3 regions of the Lacticaseibacillus camelliae DSM 22697 genome follow, and region 1 is predicted to be linked to each of the others. Evidence: predicted binding sites of a transcription regulator. Region 1 holds the regulator's gene; each other region holds the start of a gene.

Region 1 (5,761 bases):
CTAAAAATATTCTGCTGGTTGTTTAGCGCGGTGACCCATTTGACGAGGTCGTCCCAGTAAGTCGGGGTGGCATTGATAAAACTGCGCAACTGGCTTTCAATCGGTGGCACCACCCGGGTGATGGCCAGAACAATCAGGCCAATCAGGAGCAGGAACACCAAGGCGATGGCGAGGAGTCGCTTTAACCCGTGGTGCTGCAGCCAGTTGACGACAGGGTTCAGCATGTAGAAGAGAATGCCAGCAAGAATGAAGGGTGGGGCGACAATGCTGAGAAAACTCAGCACCGGCTGGAACACCCACGCAATTTTCGTGAAGATAAAAATCGCCAGCAGGCCAAGCACCAGGTCAACTAGGATCACGGCAAACTTGTTGTTCAAAAACCGCTGGTAAAATTGTGAGCGTTTTGTTTGCATGCGCGCACCCCTTTAATTTGTCTACTCCCTCTATGATACCTAATCCACGGGGTGAAAGCGAATCCGGCGCAAGGCTGATTTGTTTGTGAATTGTAAAGGCCATCAACCAGGAATGCCGACCTAATCGGGTCGTTTGTAAACGAACTATATACAGAACCTTTACAAAAAACGAGAATTGGGTATAATTAAAACCATCAAAACGAAGAGAGGGGGCGCACAATGGGCATGACAATCTTGAAGTGGACACTGCGGGTGTTGGTCGCAGTGACCGTCGTCCTGTTGGTCATCAATACCGTCTTCGGCATTGGACTGATCGTGGTCGACATGGTGTTCGGCGGCGTCTACCTGATGCAGCGCAATAAGTGCGATCGCCGGCAGCTGCACCGGCTGGACCTCATGCACCGATTCTAATCATCATCCAAGAGACTGCTGAGGCAGTCTTTTTGTTTGGGCCCGGCGAGCAGTGCTTTTACTTGCAAACAAGCGTTCCCACTGGTATGATAAAGAAAACTAGAGAGCGGAGGCGGACGGCCATGCCATCCCAAGCAAGTCAGAAACGTTGGAAGCAGATCCTACACACCATTCATGATTCGATTCAAACAAACGGGTTTCCGCCGACAGTGCGGGAAATCGGTAAGAGCGTGGGGCTGAGTTCCAGTTCCACGGTGGCGGCGTACCTTGATCGACTCCTGGCGGAAGGCTATATTGCCAAGGACCCGGCCAAGCCGCGCACACTGATGCTCACCAAGGCGGGGCTGTCATACATCGGCATCGCCGAGGAAGGCATTCCCATTGTCGGCACGGTTGCCGCCGGGGTGCCGATCACCGCAATTGAAAATATCGACGGGTACTTCCCAATTCCGGATGACCTGGAGTACATTGCGGATGATCTCTTCATCCTCGAAGTGTCAGGTTCGTCCATGATCAAGATCGGCATTCTGGATGGGGATAAGCTGATCATCAAGAAGCAGGAAACTGCTGAGAACGGTCAGATTGTCGTCGCGATGACGCAGGACGATGAGGCCACAGTCAAGCGCTTTTACCGCGAAAACGGCGGCGTGCGGTTGCACCCTGAAAATGATTCCATGTCGGACATGTACTTCGACGACGTCTCGATCCTTGGCATCGTGGTGGGGCTTTACCGCAGCGAAGTGAAATAGGTTAAACGCCAAAGCGGCGCGACCAGTCTTCTGGTTGCGCCGCTTTGTTAATGCTTGATGGTACTAAGGTCGTCGTGCTTAACGCGCTGAAATTCGGGCCCGGTTGGGAGTTGCCTGATAGTCGTGGCGCTGAGTTTTTGAAACTCCCAGGTGCCAGTCGGTGAGTTGGGCTGCGCACGGCCGGTGAACGTATAGGTGTGCTTGCCGAGCGCCAGGCGGGCCGCAAACACGCCGGCATCAGTCGTCACGTAGCCGGCCTGAGCTGTTGAGTAGCGCTGTACGTCCACAAAGTAACCATCCGTCGAGGCTGTGATCTGCAGGACCTGGTTGGAATCAGTGGTATTGATCCAGTAATGGCCGATCAGATCATCGATGCCCGCATTGGTGTTAGGGCGCTTTTGGGGGACGGCTTTCTTGCTGACCTTAACGGCGCTGCTGGTGCTGGCCGATGAGGCCTTTTTTTGACCGCTGCACCCAGCCAAGAGCAGTAGCAGGGTGGTGCTAAGCATGAGCTTTTTCAACATGGCTACCTCACAGGTGTTGCACAAGCGTCATCACAATTGGGATCACAATGATGGCAAACATTGTGGTGGCTGAAACGGTGATCGCGGCATTTTTCGAGTCTGCGCCGTACAGCTTGGCCACCACTGGCGCGTTCGTCATGACCGGCATACAGGACTGCAGGATGAAGACTTGCTTCATCAGCAGTGGGACCGGGGCGGCGACGACCAGGGCGTACATAATGAGTGGCGCAAAGACGAAGCGACCGGAGAAGACACCAAGCATCTCCCGGTCGAAGCGGATGTTCTTGATGCCGGCTTGGTACATGGCGATGCCGATGAAGAACATGGACCCCGGAATGGTCAGATCCCCGACGTAGCCCAGCGTCGCCATGAGAAAGCTGGGCAGCTGGACGTGGAGCAGGACGAGCACCACGCCGAGCATGAACCCGAGCAGCGGCGGGGAGAAGATTTTGCCGAGGGTCTGCTTGAGGTCAAAGTGGGCCGCCTGCGGACCATCGCGCTGGATCAGGTACACGCCGACGGTCCAAAAAATCGTCGTGTTGGCCATGTAGTACACCAGCACGTACGGCAGGCTCTTGGGCCCAAACAGCGCCAGGTTTACTGGCAGCCCGATGAACACGGTGTTTGAATTGAAAAACATGGATTTAAACAGGCCGCGCCGCTTCGGGTTGACGCGAATAACGCGGGCCACCACGAAGGACAAGGCAAACAGCAGCGCCATCGACAGCACCGGAAAGCGGAGGTCGGGAAGCAGCGTGGCGAGTTCGTGCGCCGAAAAGCGGGAGCAGATGGTGTCGATCATGTATGCGGGCAGCGCCACCTGGGTGACGACCTTAGCGATCACCCGGCTGGAGTGATCATCGAACCAACCAATGGCGGTCAGCCCGTAGCCAATCGCGACCAGGATCAGGATTTCAGCGACCCCGCCTAAACTTGAGAGAAAAGCAGTCAAAAAATTACTCCTAACATGCGGCAAAAAGGATTACCGCTGAAATTTTGCGAGGCCGCTGCCGGCTAAACTGTCAGCAGAGTCTGGATCAGCACATCAAACGGCTCAACAGGCCACGCCGGCGCGGCGAAGTTCATCGCACTGGGCACCAGCGTCACAGTGGCGCCTGGGTACTGCGCCAAGAAGCGATCGTAGTAGCCGGCGCCGAAGCCGATGCGCGCGCCGGTTGCCGGCACAAATGCGATCCCCGGGACGACCACCAGGTCGGGGCGCTGATTGACGTTTGTCGCCTCGTAAGGCGGCTCGGGAATGCCGAACTTGCTGGTGATCCGGTGGGCTGCGCCAGGGTCCTTCAAAAAGGCCATTTGGCGATGCGGCATCACGCGCGGCAGCAGCACGGTTTTGCCAGCTTCCTGCGCGGCTTGAATAATGCCGGTGGTATCAACTTCCATCGGCCCGCTGACGGTGGTGGCAATCGTGCGCGACGCCTGCCACTGCGGCAGTGCCAGCAGCTGCTGAATCAGGCCAGCGCTTTCCTGTTTGGTGATAGGGGCTGCGGCGGTCAGCCGTTTAAGCTGCGCCTTGCGGAATTCGGGTTTGGTTTGCACTAGCCGATTTTCTCCTTTAGGTAGTCTGCCAAGACGGTGGCATTGTTGTCGTCCTCATCCTTGGCACCGAAAAGTAACAACACTTTATCAGCGTCCAGACTCCGAATTTTTTGCAGGAAAGCCGGGGTGGCCGGATTGCTGTCGAGTTCGGTAATGTAGCGCCGGTTGAACTCCTCGGCTTTGGCCGGGTCGTGGGCGTACCACTTGCGCAGCTCAGTGGACGGGGCGATTTGTTTCGCCCAGTCGTCAAGGCGAGCGTTGACCTTGCTGACGCCGCGCGGCCAAACGCGATCGACCAGCAGTCGGTAACCCTCAGGTTGCTCGTGCGCGTAAATCCTAACGGGAATGAACTCCATCGTAAAGACTCCTTTCTGAAAACTACCAATAACCAAATTAAAGGCCTATTCCGAGCGCGGGTCAAGCCAGTTGGCACGGCCTTGAAGTGATAAACTTGAAACCATAAAGCTCAAGGAGGCACGAGATGCATCTACTAACTGCACTTGGCGTGAAGGGTAACCAGGCGGCCGCAACCACCGCTCCGCAGTGGCTGTCTGTCCAGGAGGCGAGCCAGGAAGAATGCCACGACCTGGCGGCCAAGTACCATATCCCCATCGACTACATGACGCCGGTGTTCAATCCGCACGAGAACCCGCGGGTGGAAGGGATGGACGATAAAAGCGGTGCAGGGCTGATTTTGGTGCGGTGCCCATACCAAACCATCAGCAAAAACGGGGAGCGCACATACGGCACCAGTCCCCTGGCCATCATTATTCAGGATGATTTGGTGACCACGGTCAGTCCGCGAAAGCTGACGATTCATAATCGCTGCTTGCAGGCCAGCACCGGGACAGCCGATCCAATCGTCTATTCACTGATGGTGGTCAATCTAGTTTTCGACCAGTTTCTGAACGACACCGACCAGCTCGCCGCGCAGACCCAGAGTATGGAAGTTCGGGTCGGTAAGGCCTCGCACAACACGCTGCTTTACGAAATTATGGCAGTTGAAAAAAGTCTCGTACTTTTCACCTCTGCAATCACGGACTCTCAGGGCATTTGGGCCCAGCTGCAAGAATCAGCCTATTTCTCGGTTGACCCGGCGCATCGGCGTAAGCTGGCAATCGCTGAGCGCACCGCTCACCAGGCGAAAACGCTGGCAGAGGCCAACTCAGCGATCCTAGATCAGTATAATTCCACGGTTTCCTCAGTGGTGTCGAACAACCTCAATCTGATCATGAAGATGCTGACTTCGGTGTCGATTATCATGACCATCCCCAGCATCGTTGGCAGCCTTTGGGGGATGAACACCCGAGTACCGTGGCAGCAAAGCATCTGGGGCTTTTGGACCTTGATCGTGGCCACCATTGTGTTGTGCGTGGCGGCCGGGTACTGGCTGCACAAGAAGGATTTCTTCTAAAGCGCCTGACGTGCATTGGGTGGCCGCACCTCTCTACAATTAAAGGTGGAGGTGCACCATGCAAAAAGACTACGCGATCAAGCAATCACAAACCACCAGCGCCCAGGAAACCAGCGGCGCGTGCTGGCACTGCATTTTTGACCCCACCGAAGGCGAGCTGCAGACCCTCAAAGACCGGTACCAGTTGCCAGACGGCTACGTTGAGGCCGCGCTTGACGATCACGAGGATGCGCGCAGTGAGGCCTTGAGCCAGGGGGCTGAGGCCCCCGGGTTCATTTTGGTGCGCGAACCTTTTGCTTACGAGGGTGACACTGGCTACCGGACGTACGCGACCATGCCCCTAGCCTTGATCTTGCTGGAGGATGAGCTGGTCACCATCAGTCGCGCTAAGCCGCGGCTCATGGATGACTATCTGCAGGCGTTAGACCAAGTTGAAAGCGCCGACAGCTTCGCCTTGCGCATCGTTGATCGGGTGCTGGACTGCTTCACCAAGGATATTGACGACATGGCAGACAGCACCCACGCAATGGAAAAACAGGTCAAAAACTCAGCTAAAAACACGTTGATTTATGAAGTCATGAGTCTAGAAAAAGGCCTCGTTTATTTCAACGCGGCCCTAACGCGCACCCAATCGCTGGTAGCAGATATTCGCGGCAGCGATTGCTACTTTCAAGCAGCGAGTGACGCCCGGGT
Region 2 (5,761 bases), on a different contig from region 1:
GAAGCTGTTTTGTGGCGTTTTGCTGGCGTTGATTGTGGTGCTGCCGGCGTTGTTGCTAGTGGCGCTTATTCTACTGGTATCAGTGCTTTTCGCCGGGGTCAGTGCGCCGGTGGATCTCGGCGTGGTCCTGCCGTCCCTGGTCGCGGTTTTGATTGGCGTTCCGCTGCTCTGTGCGCTGCTTTTGCTGGGATTGTGGTTTGCGCACTTTCACCGAGCAACGCTCCATGTGGTGGACAACGGCGTCAAGCGCGAATTAACCATCAAAGTCAGCCTCAGTGGGCGCCAGATCTTGAGGCAACTGTTCAATGAAACCATCATCTCTCATCAGCATGGTGAAGGCTGGTTCTTTGCTTTTGATCATGCGCTTGAAGGGTTCTTCCATGACGAGCTGCGTGACTACTTACTGCACCAGGTCAGCGAGCAGTATGGCCTGGATGTTGAGGCCGTGATGCGCTTGGCCGATGATCAGGATTACCACTTCTCACTGTAATCAAAGCGGCGCCCCTCGCAATCCGCGTAGGGACGCCGCTTTTTGCTATTCGTAGCTGTTGCCGCCGTTATGGCCGCCGACCAGGCTGGCGCGTTGGATCGCGGTGCCGCCGCGCAGTTTACTCTTGGCGTAGACAACGGCAGTGAAGCCGAATTTGGTGCGCAGGCTGTCCACTGCGCGGGCAAGGTCGGTGGTTCGCACTTGGTCTGCCACGGGTTGCAGCAGGCTCAGCTGCTCGCCCGTGTCCGGGGCCAGGCGGCCGGTGTACACGGCGATGTTGCGGATGACCTCGCCGTGCCAGTAGCGGCGAAATAGCATGATCAGCGCCTCGTTCAGCTCGTCGTTGCGGTTGGTCGGAAAAATGCGCAGCGCGTGGCTGAAGCCGCTTTTGCCTGAAGCCTCTGCGGCCGCGTAGGAAAAGCCGATCCCCAGGCTGACGCTGCCGGCTTTCTTGTGGTGATGACGCAAGCGGGCAGCCACCTGTTCGCCTATTTCCTTGATCACGAGCTCGATTTCACTTTGAATCGCGTAGTCGCGCGGGAGAACCTGAGAGTTGCCGATACTTGGGGCCTTGGTCGACACCCGCTTGGCGATGGTGGTGCGATCAATTCCCCAGGCCAGGGCAAACAGCTGCTGGCCGATAATGCCCATTTCCTGGTCGAGTAGGTAAGGGTTGGCGTGTGCCAGCTCGTAAACCGTGGTAATGCCCAGCCGTTTGAGATGCGTGGCGGTGCGATCCGCAATGCTCCACACTGAGGTCATGTCGTTGATCGACCACAGCTTCTCTGGGACCGTGGCGTAGGAAATCTCGCCGATGAGGTCTGGCTGGTGCTTGGCGTAGACGTCCAAGGCAATTTTGGCCTGGACCGGGTTCTCACCGATGCCGACGGTGGTGTAGAGGCCCAGCTGGTGATACACCGTTTTCTGGATTCGCTTGGCGACTTCCCGTGGCGTCTTGCCAAAAAGGCGCCAGGAGTGCGTGAGGTCCAGCACAGACTCATCGATCGAATACGGCCACAGGTCTGAATCGGCGACGAAGCGGCGGAAGATGTCGTTGATCTGCAGGTTGCGCTGAATGTAAAGGTTCATGCGCGGGGGGACCACCATCAGGTTGGGGTCGTCGGGCAGGTCGCGCTGGCGGCTCACGTTTGCTTGCAGTCCGTACTCTTTTTTGGCGATCGGCGAGGTGGCAAGGATCAAGCCGCCGTTGGTATTCTCCTGCTCGGACATGACGACCAGGGCGACCTTAAGCGGGTCCCAGCCGCGGGCGACCGCCTCGACCGACGCGTAAAAGGATTTATTATCGATTAGAAAAATGACCCGGTGCGGCTCGTTTGCGTAAATAGATGGCTCAATCATCATGACTCACCTCTTGTTCATTATACGAACAAACGTTCTGCTTTGGCAAGCCATTTAATGGTCCGTCACGTGCTATACTTTTCATGTTCAGATTAAAAAATGAGGTGAAAAAATGTCAGTATTAACTGATCCATACACACTCCCAAACGGGGTCAAAATCCCGCAGGTGGGTTTTGGTACGTGGCAGATTCCCAACGGTGATGCCGCTTACCAGGCGGTGAGCGAGGCCCTTCGCCAGGGCTACCGACACATTGACACAGCACACGGCTACGGCAACGAGGAAAGCGTGGGCAAGGCCATCCGTGATTCCGGGATCCCGCGTGATCAGATTTTTGTGACCTCTAAGCTCCCCGCGGGGGCGAAGACGGCAGAGGCGGCCCAGGCGGCCTTTGAAGAGTCCATGGCCCGGCTCGACCTTGGCTACATTGACATGTACCTGATCCATGCCCCGTGGCCATGGGAAGAGTTCGGCGCGGATTACCGAGTGCAGAATCGGACCGTATGGGAACAGATGGAGTCCTTCTACACCAGCAAAAAGGTGCGTGCCATCGGCATTTCCAACTTCAACGTTCGCGACCAAGAGGACCTGTACGCGCACGCCAAGATCAAGCCGATGGCACTGCAGCTGCAGTACTACATCGGCTTTACGGAGGACGATAACGTCAAGTGCGCGCAGGATAATGGGCTGCTTGTTGAGGCCTTTTCACCGCTGGCGACGGGTTTTCTGCTCAACAACGATGCCGTCAAGGCCGTTGCCGGCCACTACAATACTGGAGTCGCGCAGGTGGCGATCCGCTATGTCCTGCAAAAAGGCTTGCTGCCGCTGCCTAAGGCGACCAGTCCGGCGCACATCAAAGCCAATACCGAGTTGAGTTTTACCATCAACGATGAGGACATGAAGACGCTTGATCAGTTGAAGGACACGGCGCCGGGGGAAGACAATAATCGCTATTAAGTCAAAAAAAATCGCGCCTAGGCGCGATTTTTTGGTTGATCAGGGGCAATCACCAGGTTGGGGGCGGCGGTGAAACTGTGGTCCGGATGCGCGTCAATCAATCCCTGATCGGCCGTTAGGATCACGAATCGGGAGTCGCTCCCAGCCAGCGTCTGAGCGGCCAAACTCAGAAAGGCGCGCGTTTCGGTTGGCACCATGCTCGCCGGCAGGCCGTTGGCAAGAATCACTGGGCGCTTGCTCATGACGCCGCGGAAGAATTGGAGGTAGAGACTTTCGGCTGGGGTCAGCTGACTTGCGAGCTGATCCAAGAATAAGGTGTCTTCGCGCAGGACTGCTGGCAGCAAATCCATCGCCGAGCCGCGACTGTTGATCAGCAGGTTCGCCCGCACGCTCAGGTAGGGCACAATTCCCGTGTCGGTTTGATCGACCAGCGCCAGGGCTTTGGTGCAGCCACCGTTAACGAACGCCTGCGTGTAGTCGGCGAAGGTCTGGGTGAGCGCAGTTGCCGGAACGAAAACGAAGCTGATCATTCCCGGAGCAAAAAGGGTTTTGACATGATCGCGAAAAGTTTGTGCAGTTTGCGAATGAAAAAGGGTCATTTACATGTCTCCTTAGGAATGGGTTTGATTAGGCGAGGACACCGTGTGCAGCAGCCGGTGTTTAATCACGCTCAGCTCAGCCAGTGCAGCGAGGCCTTGACCGCCGATAATGGTGCCACACCCGACCAGTGCAGTGGGGATGATCCCGAAGAGCTGGTGCGGCGGCTGCGGTTCGTTGGGTGGGGGACCGGGGAAGAAGAGGCCAGGGCCGGTAAACTCGGTGAGTTTGTGCTCGAACAAAGTGCGGAGGCTCTGATTGGCAGTGGTGTTTGACACGCTGCGGCTGAACTCAGCGGTCAGCGCATTCCGGCTCTGATTGACCAGTAAGTGATTGAGCGAGTCGCTGAGTAAAAAGGTGGCCAGACCGATCAGCAGGAATGCGGCAATGAAAACAGCCAGGCTTTCAGCAACGTACTGGGCGGCGATACTCCAAGTACTTTTACCCAAAATCAGGTAGGCCTCGGATTCAGCGCGGCGGTGGCGCACAGACCACCACCCGAAAACGAGGCAAAGCAGCAGGTTGATCGCGACCACGACCAACCACGTGAGCGTGTATCGCGTGTCCAGTGTGGCGTAGCCGGCTTTTACGGCTTGCACGACTGGGCCTGAAGCAGCGTGACCATCCGTCGTCAGCTGTTCGAGCCGGTTGATGAAGCCTTGGCGCATGTCGGCGTTGGCGTGGCGAATGGTCCACAAAGCGAGACTAGCGAGGCAGAAAACAGCGGTCAGCAAAAATTCGCCCAGGTAAACCCGTTTATGATATCGAATCGCGCTGGCTACCCGCTCCATGAACCGCATGCTGATCACCACCTTACGAGTCAAAGTATAACGGGCAGTTTTGAACAAAGTGTGAAGCCAACGCGAAAAACTCGCTTTGCGGCAACCAAAAAGGCCTCGCGCTCGGCGGGACCCAATTGACGCGTTATTTGCTGGACTGAGTGGTTCTCTTCACGTCACCGTTCGCTTGGCCTGCGACCTTATCCGGATAGGTGGTCAGTGCGCTGGGGTCATTGGCGACCTCAGGCGCATCGGTGCTGAAGTCTGAAACGGTTGACTGATCATGATTTTTGCTGAATAACGAGGTGGACTTTTTCCCGGCCTCCTGCTCAACATGCATCATTTGCGCCAGGCTTTGAGAAAAGTCGGCTTGGTCCGGGTTGACCGGGGTGTACCCTTTCGGAACGTAAAAGCGCAGCAGATTTTTGTTAGCGAGCGTATCCGAGAGTGATAATTCTTGGTTGACGTGTTGCTGCTTAGCATCGATCGTCGCCTGGTCCGCGGCGCTCAATTTGACGATTTGGCCCGTTTTATTATCGTAGACGACGCCGCTGAGAACGGTATAACGCGGCGTGACAAAGTCGTGATTCCGGAAGGCAATCGTGGTGTCGTGCTGCGGTGAGAGCAAATCGGTGCCAAACTGGACGAAGTTGTTGCTCTTGACGCCAAGCAGGTGAAGCAGGGTCGGCAGAACGTCGATTTCTCCGCCGTATGTGTGATTAACGCCGCCCTTAAGTCCCGGCATGTGGAAAATCAGAGGGACGCGCTGGAGCTGGGCGTTATCAAACGCATTCCAATCATCGGGAGTCGCGTCATTCGTGAGTTTGGCAGCGGTGGGATTGCTGTCAGGGGTCAGGAGCGAGGCAAGGTCCTTATTACGGTCGTCTGACAGGCCAAAGTGGTCGCCATACAGCATCACGATGGAGTTCTTTTCCAGGCCGGAGGTTTTCAGGTAGGCGAAGAATTCTGACAAGGCTTGGTCCAAGTAATGCGCGGTGCGGAAGTACCCTTTGATGTATGCGTCGTCGGTATTGGCCTCAGGGAAGTCGGAATCCTCATCGGTGATGAAGAACGGGTAGTGGTTAGTGGTCGTGATGACCTTCGCGTAAAACGGCTGCTGCAAATGCTCCATGTACTTGATTGATTCGCCAAACATCAGCTTATCTTTGATGCCGTAAGCGGTTCGCGTATCGGCGTCATGGTTGTAGAAATTGCCGTCGAAGAAGTAGTTATAACCCAGACTCTTGTAAACGTTGTTGCGGTTCCAGAAGGTACCGAGGCCCCCATGGAATACGGCACTGGTGTAGCCGGCGTACTGCTGAAGCAGGCTCGGCGCCCCCTGGAAGGTGTTATCCGTGCCCAGCGCGGTAAACAGCGACCCAGAGGACAGGCCAAACGTACTGGTTTCCAGCATGTTTTCAGCGTCCGAGGTCTTGCCGTTGCCGACTTGATGGTAGAAGTTATCGAAGCTGAGCGTGTCCTTCTGCTTGATCAACGAATTGAGAAACGGGGTCACTTCTTGGCCGTCGACTTTTTGGCCGATGAGGAACTGTTGGAACGATTCCATGTGGATGATAATGA
Region 3 (5,761 bases), on a different contig from region 1:
AGCCCCGCCTCGACCATCGACAGTATTGACTGGTCATCGATCGAGTAGTTCAGCGAGTTCGTGGACACCTGGTAGCGGTCCAGGGCCGCCTTGGTGTCGCGGTCGTAGTCCCCCTGTTGCAGGATGAAGGTCTGCTTGTTCATGTCGGCGTCGGTCATCGTCTTCCCGTTTTTCGGCGTGAAGTCGCGCGGCGTGATGCAGTAAATAGGGTCCTTGAGCAGCGGCACGACCACCAGCGACGACTCCACCGGCAGCAGCGAAAACCCGATGTCCAAGGCCCCGGTGCGCACCTGCTCGCCGATTTCATTGAAGCCGCCCTGCATCACCGACACGTCGACCTTCGGCGTTTCGGCCTTGAACTGGCGAATCACCGGCGGCAGCCAGTTGGTCGACACCGAGGAAAAGGCCCCCAGCCGCACGCGGCCGGTGTTTTGGCCATTGATGTTGTCGGCGATCTGGGTCAGCTGGTCCTCGAGGTTCAAAATGGCCTGCACCGTGGGCAGCACCTGCTGGCCGTCGGGTGTCAGCTCAACGCCGGTGCGGTTGCGAATGAACAGCGGAAAGCCCAGGGCAGTTTCGAGCTGAGAGACGCTGTGGCTGATCGCACTGGGTGTGACGTTGAGTGCGGCGGCGGCGCGGATGAAGGTTTTCTCCGTGACCACGGCGCGAAAGACTTGGTAACTGAAGTTGGACATGGCGGCTCCTTACGTGACAGATTTTCACAGTCAAAGATGTTATGTGAATAATCATACGCTTGTCTGGGCCGCGGTCAAGTTTGGCGCGCACGCAAAAACGCCTCGCATGACGGCGAGGCGTTAAGGCTTATCCCAGATACCCGATGATCATGGCGCCAATCAGGATGACAAGGACGGCGGTCGTGATCCAGGTGTACAAGCGGTCTTTTTCCTTGATGAAGGCGTAAATCGAGACCACGACCCGGAGCACCGGGGTCAGGATTAAGAGAAACAGGCCAAGCATCAGCACCGCGTACGGCTTTAGCGCCACGACGCCTTGCAAAATTGCGGCCGGCCGACTCGGATGCGCGCCGGCCGGATAACCGCCGGTGCCTTCGATCAAAAACATCGCTAGGCCAATGACAATGACCGTCGCGGCCACGATCACGCCAATGCGCAAGATCTTGCCAATGATCAGCTCAATGTCCTTCGTTTCGGTTTCGATCTTCTGGTTCATCCGATGTTCACCCCGAATCCTTTAAGCAGCATCTGCAGGCCCATGTAGCCAATCACCGGAATGAAGATCCAGCGCAGCACCTTGGTCGGCATGATCTGCATCAGCCGCGTACCCAGCGTGGCCCCGATCAGGATTCCAATCGCGAGCGGCGCGGCAATTTGCGGCTGCAGCGAGCCGTTGAAAAAGTACACCGTTGCACTGGCGGCGGCGGTGACCCCCATCATCAGGTTTGACGTGGCGGTCGACGGCTTCAGCGGCATTTTCATGATGGTGTCCATCGCCAGGACCTTGAAGGCCCCCGAACCGATACCGAGCAGCCCCGACGCCAGCCCGGCGCCGAACATCATGGCAAAGCCACCCGGCACGTTGGTGACTTGGTAGTCGATCCGCTGGCCGGTGCTTTTGTCGAAGTACTGACCGTTCAGGTTGAGCTTTTCGGCCGCCTGGTCCGGCACCGGCGCCTTGATGTTTTCCGGCTTCATCAGCATCTTGCGGATCATGTTGTAAACCGAGAACAGCAGCAGCGCCCCGAACAGGAAGTACAGGATGTTCGCGTTGAACAGGCCCGTCAGGATCGCGCCGAGCACGGCGCCGATGGTCGTGGCGATTTCCAGAAACATCGCCACGCGCAGGTTGAGCATGTCGTCCTTGAGGTACGCGATGGTGGCGCCGCTGGAAGTGGCAATGACCGCCACAATGCTGGCGGCGATCGCGTACTGGATCGGCAGCCCGAGCATTAAGGTCAGCACCGGCGTGATAATGATGCCGCCGCCCAGCCCCAGCAAGGCGCCCAGGATCCCGGCCATCAGGCCCACGCCGGCCAAAAGAAGCGCTTGAACCACCATGGGCTAGTCCTCCTTCTTGCGGCTAGTCGTGCTGCGCTTTTTGGCCGCGGGTTTGCGCGTGGTGCGCTTGCGCGTCGTCGCCTTTTTCGCCGTCGTGCGCCGCGTGCTGGTTTTGCGCGTCGGTTTGGCCCGGCTGGCCGGGGCTTCCTTCACGATTGGCTTCGGCGTTTCGCGCGCGGTCTTGATGGCCGCCAGCTTTTCGTGCACTTCGGCGGCAACGGCAGCCATGTTGGCGGACTTATTCGCAAGGTAGGCGTCTGCCGTGGCGATTTCGTCGATGCGCAGGCCCGAGGCGTTGACGTACGGCGAAACCACGATCAAGTTAAGGGTGATGGGTGTGTCCTTATCCGCATCCAGAAAATTAGTGACCTTTTTGCTGTCCTCAAATGGCAGGTTGATGACACCAGTCTCAATGCGCACGTAGGTGGGCTCATCGCCTTCGATGGTCAGCTGCGCCGAAATGAGCTTCCCGGCGGCCAGGGCCTGATCCACATCACTAAAAACCGGGGCCAGCGCCTTTTCGACGCCTGCAGTGGCCGCCACCTCGGTGATTGGATAATTGGTCTGTTCGTAGTTCCCCGCTTCAATGGCTTCCTGAAAAGCCTTCACGTTGATTTCCATGTTTATCCCTCTTTACTTATTCTTTGGCCATCATATCCTATGTAAGCGGCTCGGTTCAAGCCGGCCTCCCTTTTCAAGCCCGAACATCCGTTTTATACTGGAGGGAAACGCCGGCGTGTGGACCCTCAAGCCCGCCGGTAAGATTTTGCCAAGAAAGGAGCCGCCACCATGGCAGACAACCGCATTGGCGTGCGCGAGCTCGTCGAACTCACCGTGCGCACCGGCGACCTAGATCCGGTCACCACCAATTCCAACAACACCGCCATGCTGGGCGCTTCGATCCACCGCCGGCTGCAGGCCGCTCATGGCGAGGACTACGAAAAAGAGGTCTACCTGGCCCAGACGGTCAAAGTCAACGACGTGGCCTACACCATTGACGGGCGCGCGGACGGCGTGGATACCAGCAAGAAGCGCACCGTGGTCGAGGAGATCAAAACCTCGGCGCGCGACTGGACGGATGTCACCCAAAACACCAAGGATCGCTACTGGGCCCAGGCACGCGTGTACGGCCATTTTCTCTGCGACGAGCGGGACTTGCCCGAGGTCGAGCTGGATCTGATTTACTACCAAACGACAAATGATCACATCACGCGCTTCACCGAGGTCAAAACCGCAGAAGAACTGGCCGACGACTTTCAGGACCTGCTGACCGATTTTGGCGACTGGCTGAAAATGCGCAGCGACATTGTCTTGCGCCGCGACGTCAGCATCAAGACTATGCAGTTTCCGTTTCCCAAATACCGCAAGGGCCAGCGCGAACTGGCCGCGGCCGTGTACCGCACCGTTGCCAACTCGACCCGCCTGTTTGTCGAGGCTCCAACCGGCACCGGCAAAACCATTTCCACACTGTTTCCGGTGCTCAAGGCCATGGGCGAAGGCCTGATCCAGCGCAGCTTTTACCTGACCGCCAAGCAGAGCACCCGCCACGTGGCCGAAAAAGCGATGGCGCTGATGACCCAGCACGGCTTGCGCGCCAAAAGCATCACGCTGACCGCCAAGGACACCATCACCTTTGACGACGAACCCGACGACCCCAGCGTGAACCCCTACATGCTCGGCTACTACGACCGCCTCAAGCCAGCGCTGAAGGACCTGCTGGGCCACGAGGACGCCATCACGCGGCCGGTGATCGAGCAGTACGCCAAAAAGCACACGCTGGATCCCTTCGAGTTCTCGCTGGACGTCAGCCTGTTTTGCGACGTCATCATCTGCGACTACAACTACCTCTTCGACCCAGCGGTGTTTCTCCAGCGCTTCTTTGCCGAGCCGGACACCGGCAACTTTTTCCTGATCGATGAGGCCCACAACCTGGTCGCCCGGGCGCGCGAAATGTACAGCGCGGAACTGTTGGACACTGACTTTGCGACGCTGCGGACCGCCATCGACAAAAAGAAGGGCAAGGGCCTGCCGCCGGTCAAGGGTGCCTTGTCGAAGGTGCTGACGGCCTTTGACGCGGTGCGCTTAACGGTGGACGACCAGCCGCTGACGTTTCAAAAACCCCAGCTCGATGACTTCATCGCCCAGCTAACCGGATTCACCAGCGCCGTGCACGACTGGCTCGGCCAGGACCCCGACACGCGCAGTCAAGACGTTGTCGACTTGGTGCTTCCGGTATTTTTCAGCGCCACCAGCTACCTGCGCATCGCCGATTACTACAACGACGCCTACGAAACCGAAATCGAAAACGCGGCCGGGGCCATCCACCTCAAGGAACTGTGCCTGGATCCCAGTCAGTTCATCTCGGACTGCTTGGCCAAGGGCCGCGGCGCCGTGCTGTTTTCGGCGACCCTTTCGCCGCTGCCGTACTACCAGGACATTCTCGGCGGTCGCGACCAGTCGCTGGCCTACCGCCTGCCGTCACCGTTTCCCCAGGAGAATCTCAAGGTGCTGGTCACCCAGTTTATCACGCCGACATACCGCAACCGTGAGTCCAGTCTACCGGCGCTGATCGCCAGCCTGACCATGATGGTGAGCACCAAGGCCGGCCATTACCTAGTCTTTCTGCCCTCACACAGCTACCTCACCACCGTCGCTGAGGCCTTCAAGGCCGCCAACCCCGACCTCGCCACGGTGGTGCAGGCCGGCTCCATGACCGGCGCCGAGCGCACGGCCTTTTTGGCGCGCTTTCGCGATGACCCCCGGCCGGTGGTCGGGTTCGCCGTGCTCGGCGGCATTTTTAGCGAAGGCATCGACCTGGGCGGGGCAAAGCTCATTGGCGTTGCCATTGTCACGGTCGGCCTGCCCGGGCTGAACGCGGAAACCGACCGCCTGCGCGCCTACTTCGACGCCCAAGGCCAGGACGGGTTCGCCTACGCCTACCAGCTGCCCGGCTTCAACAACGTACTGCAGGCCGGCGGGCGCGTCATCCGCGGTGCCAAGGACGTCGGCGTTGTGCTACTGGCCGACAGCCGCTTTGCCGGACCGCGGTACGCGCCCCTGTTCCCGCCACACTGGACCCACGCCACCGTCGCCACCGACCTCGACGACATGGCCGCGCAACTGACCGATTTTTGGGAGGCTCATCGTGAAAACACCCCTGACGCTTGATTTGGAAAAAACGCTGTACGCCTACTGGGAGGACCAAGGCGCGGTGGCGGTCGAGGAAGTCACCATGCCAGACGACCGCGGCATTGTCGACACGCTGGTCATGCAGCCTGGCGCTCCCTTGACCTGGCGCTGCTTTGAGCTGAAGGTGACCAAAAGCGACTTTCACAGCAGCGCCAAGCTGAGTTTCATCGGCGACTACAACTACTTTGTGCTGCCACTCCCCTTGTACCAACAGGTGGCTGGCGAGATTCCTGCCGGCATCGGCGTGATGACCTACCAGCCCTTTGCCCCGGCCGCCATCCAAGCGGCCACGGTGCCCATCACCGTCCCCGGCCAGCTGACCATCAGTCGCCCGCCGCGGCGCCAGGCTTTGCAGGTGCCGGAATCTCAGCTGCTGGAACGCTTCATCGCCAGTCTCAACCGCGAGGTGCAAAAGGCCAAGCAAGTCGAAAAAGGCCTGGCCCACTTTTCCGATGAGCAGCTGCTGGCCGAGGTGAAGCGCCGCTCGGATCAGTACCGCGTGTACGACCCGGAGGCCAACTTGTACGACCGCGTCA

What was found. Region 1 encodes LexA, which represses DNA repair genes until DNA is damaged. Its sites were predicted from a motif close to CNAACANNTGTTNG; they were not measured.
Region 2: the regulator LexA is predicted to act here: its motif matches at 1,875-1,888, upstream of FC75_RS03415 (Y-family DNA polymerase).
Region 3: the regulator LexA is predicted to act here: its motif matches at 2,738-2,751, upstream of FC75_RS07780 (ATP-dependent DNA helicase).

Annotation. Positions count from the first base shown of each region.
Region 1 is NZ_AYZJ01000085.1:32,340-38,100, reverse strand. It holds gene FC75_RS11365 (AI-2E family transporter) at 1-413, opposite strand, end outside; gene FC75_RS11360 (hypothetical protein) at 633-824, shown strand; gene lexA (transcriptional repressor LexA) at 947-1,573, shown strand; gene FC75_RS11350 (hypothetical protein) at 1,621-2,097, opposite strand; gene FC75_RS11345 (AEC family transporter) at 2,105-3,049, opposite strand; gene FC75_RS11340 (5-formyltetrahydrofolate cyclo-ligase) at 3,112-3,654, opposite strand; gene FC75_RS11335 (DUF488 domain-containing protein) at 3,654-4,010, opposite strand; gene FC75_RS11330 (magnesium transporter CorA family protein) at 4,136-5,068, shown strand; gene FC75_RS11325 (magnesium transporter CorA family protein) at 5,127-5,761, shown strand, end outside.
Region 2 is NZ_AYZJ01000019.1:87,888-93,648, reverse strand. It holds gene FC75_RS03420 (hypothetical protein) at 1-490, shown strand, start outside; gene FC75_RS03415 (Y-family DNA polymerase) at 536-1,849, opposite strand; gene FC75_RS03410 (aldo/keto reductase family protein) at 1,962-2,804, shown strand; gene FC75_RS03405 (hypothetical protein) at 2,822-3,403, opposite strand; gene FC75_RS03400 (hypothetical protein) at 3,416-4,201, opposite strand; gene FC75_RS03395 (LTA synthase family protein) at 4,326-5,761, opposite strand, start outside.
Region 3 is NZ_AYZJ01000037.1:3,470-9,230, forward strand. It holds gene FC75_RS07760 (LysR family transcriptional regulator) at 1-695, opposite strand, end outside; gene FC75_RS07765 (DUF1634 domain-containing protein) at 823-1,191, opposite strand; gene FC75_RS07770 (sulfite exporter TauE/SafE family protein) at 1,188-2,033, opposite strand; gene FC75_RS07775 (hypothetical protein) at 2,040-2,657, opposite strand; gene FC75_RS07780 (ATP-dependent DNA helicase) at 2,826-5,204, shown strand; gene FC75_RS07785 (hypothetical protein) at 5,182-5,761, shown strand, end outside.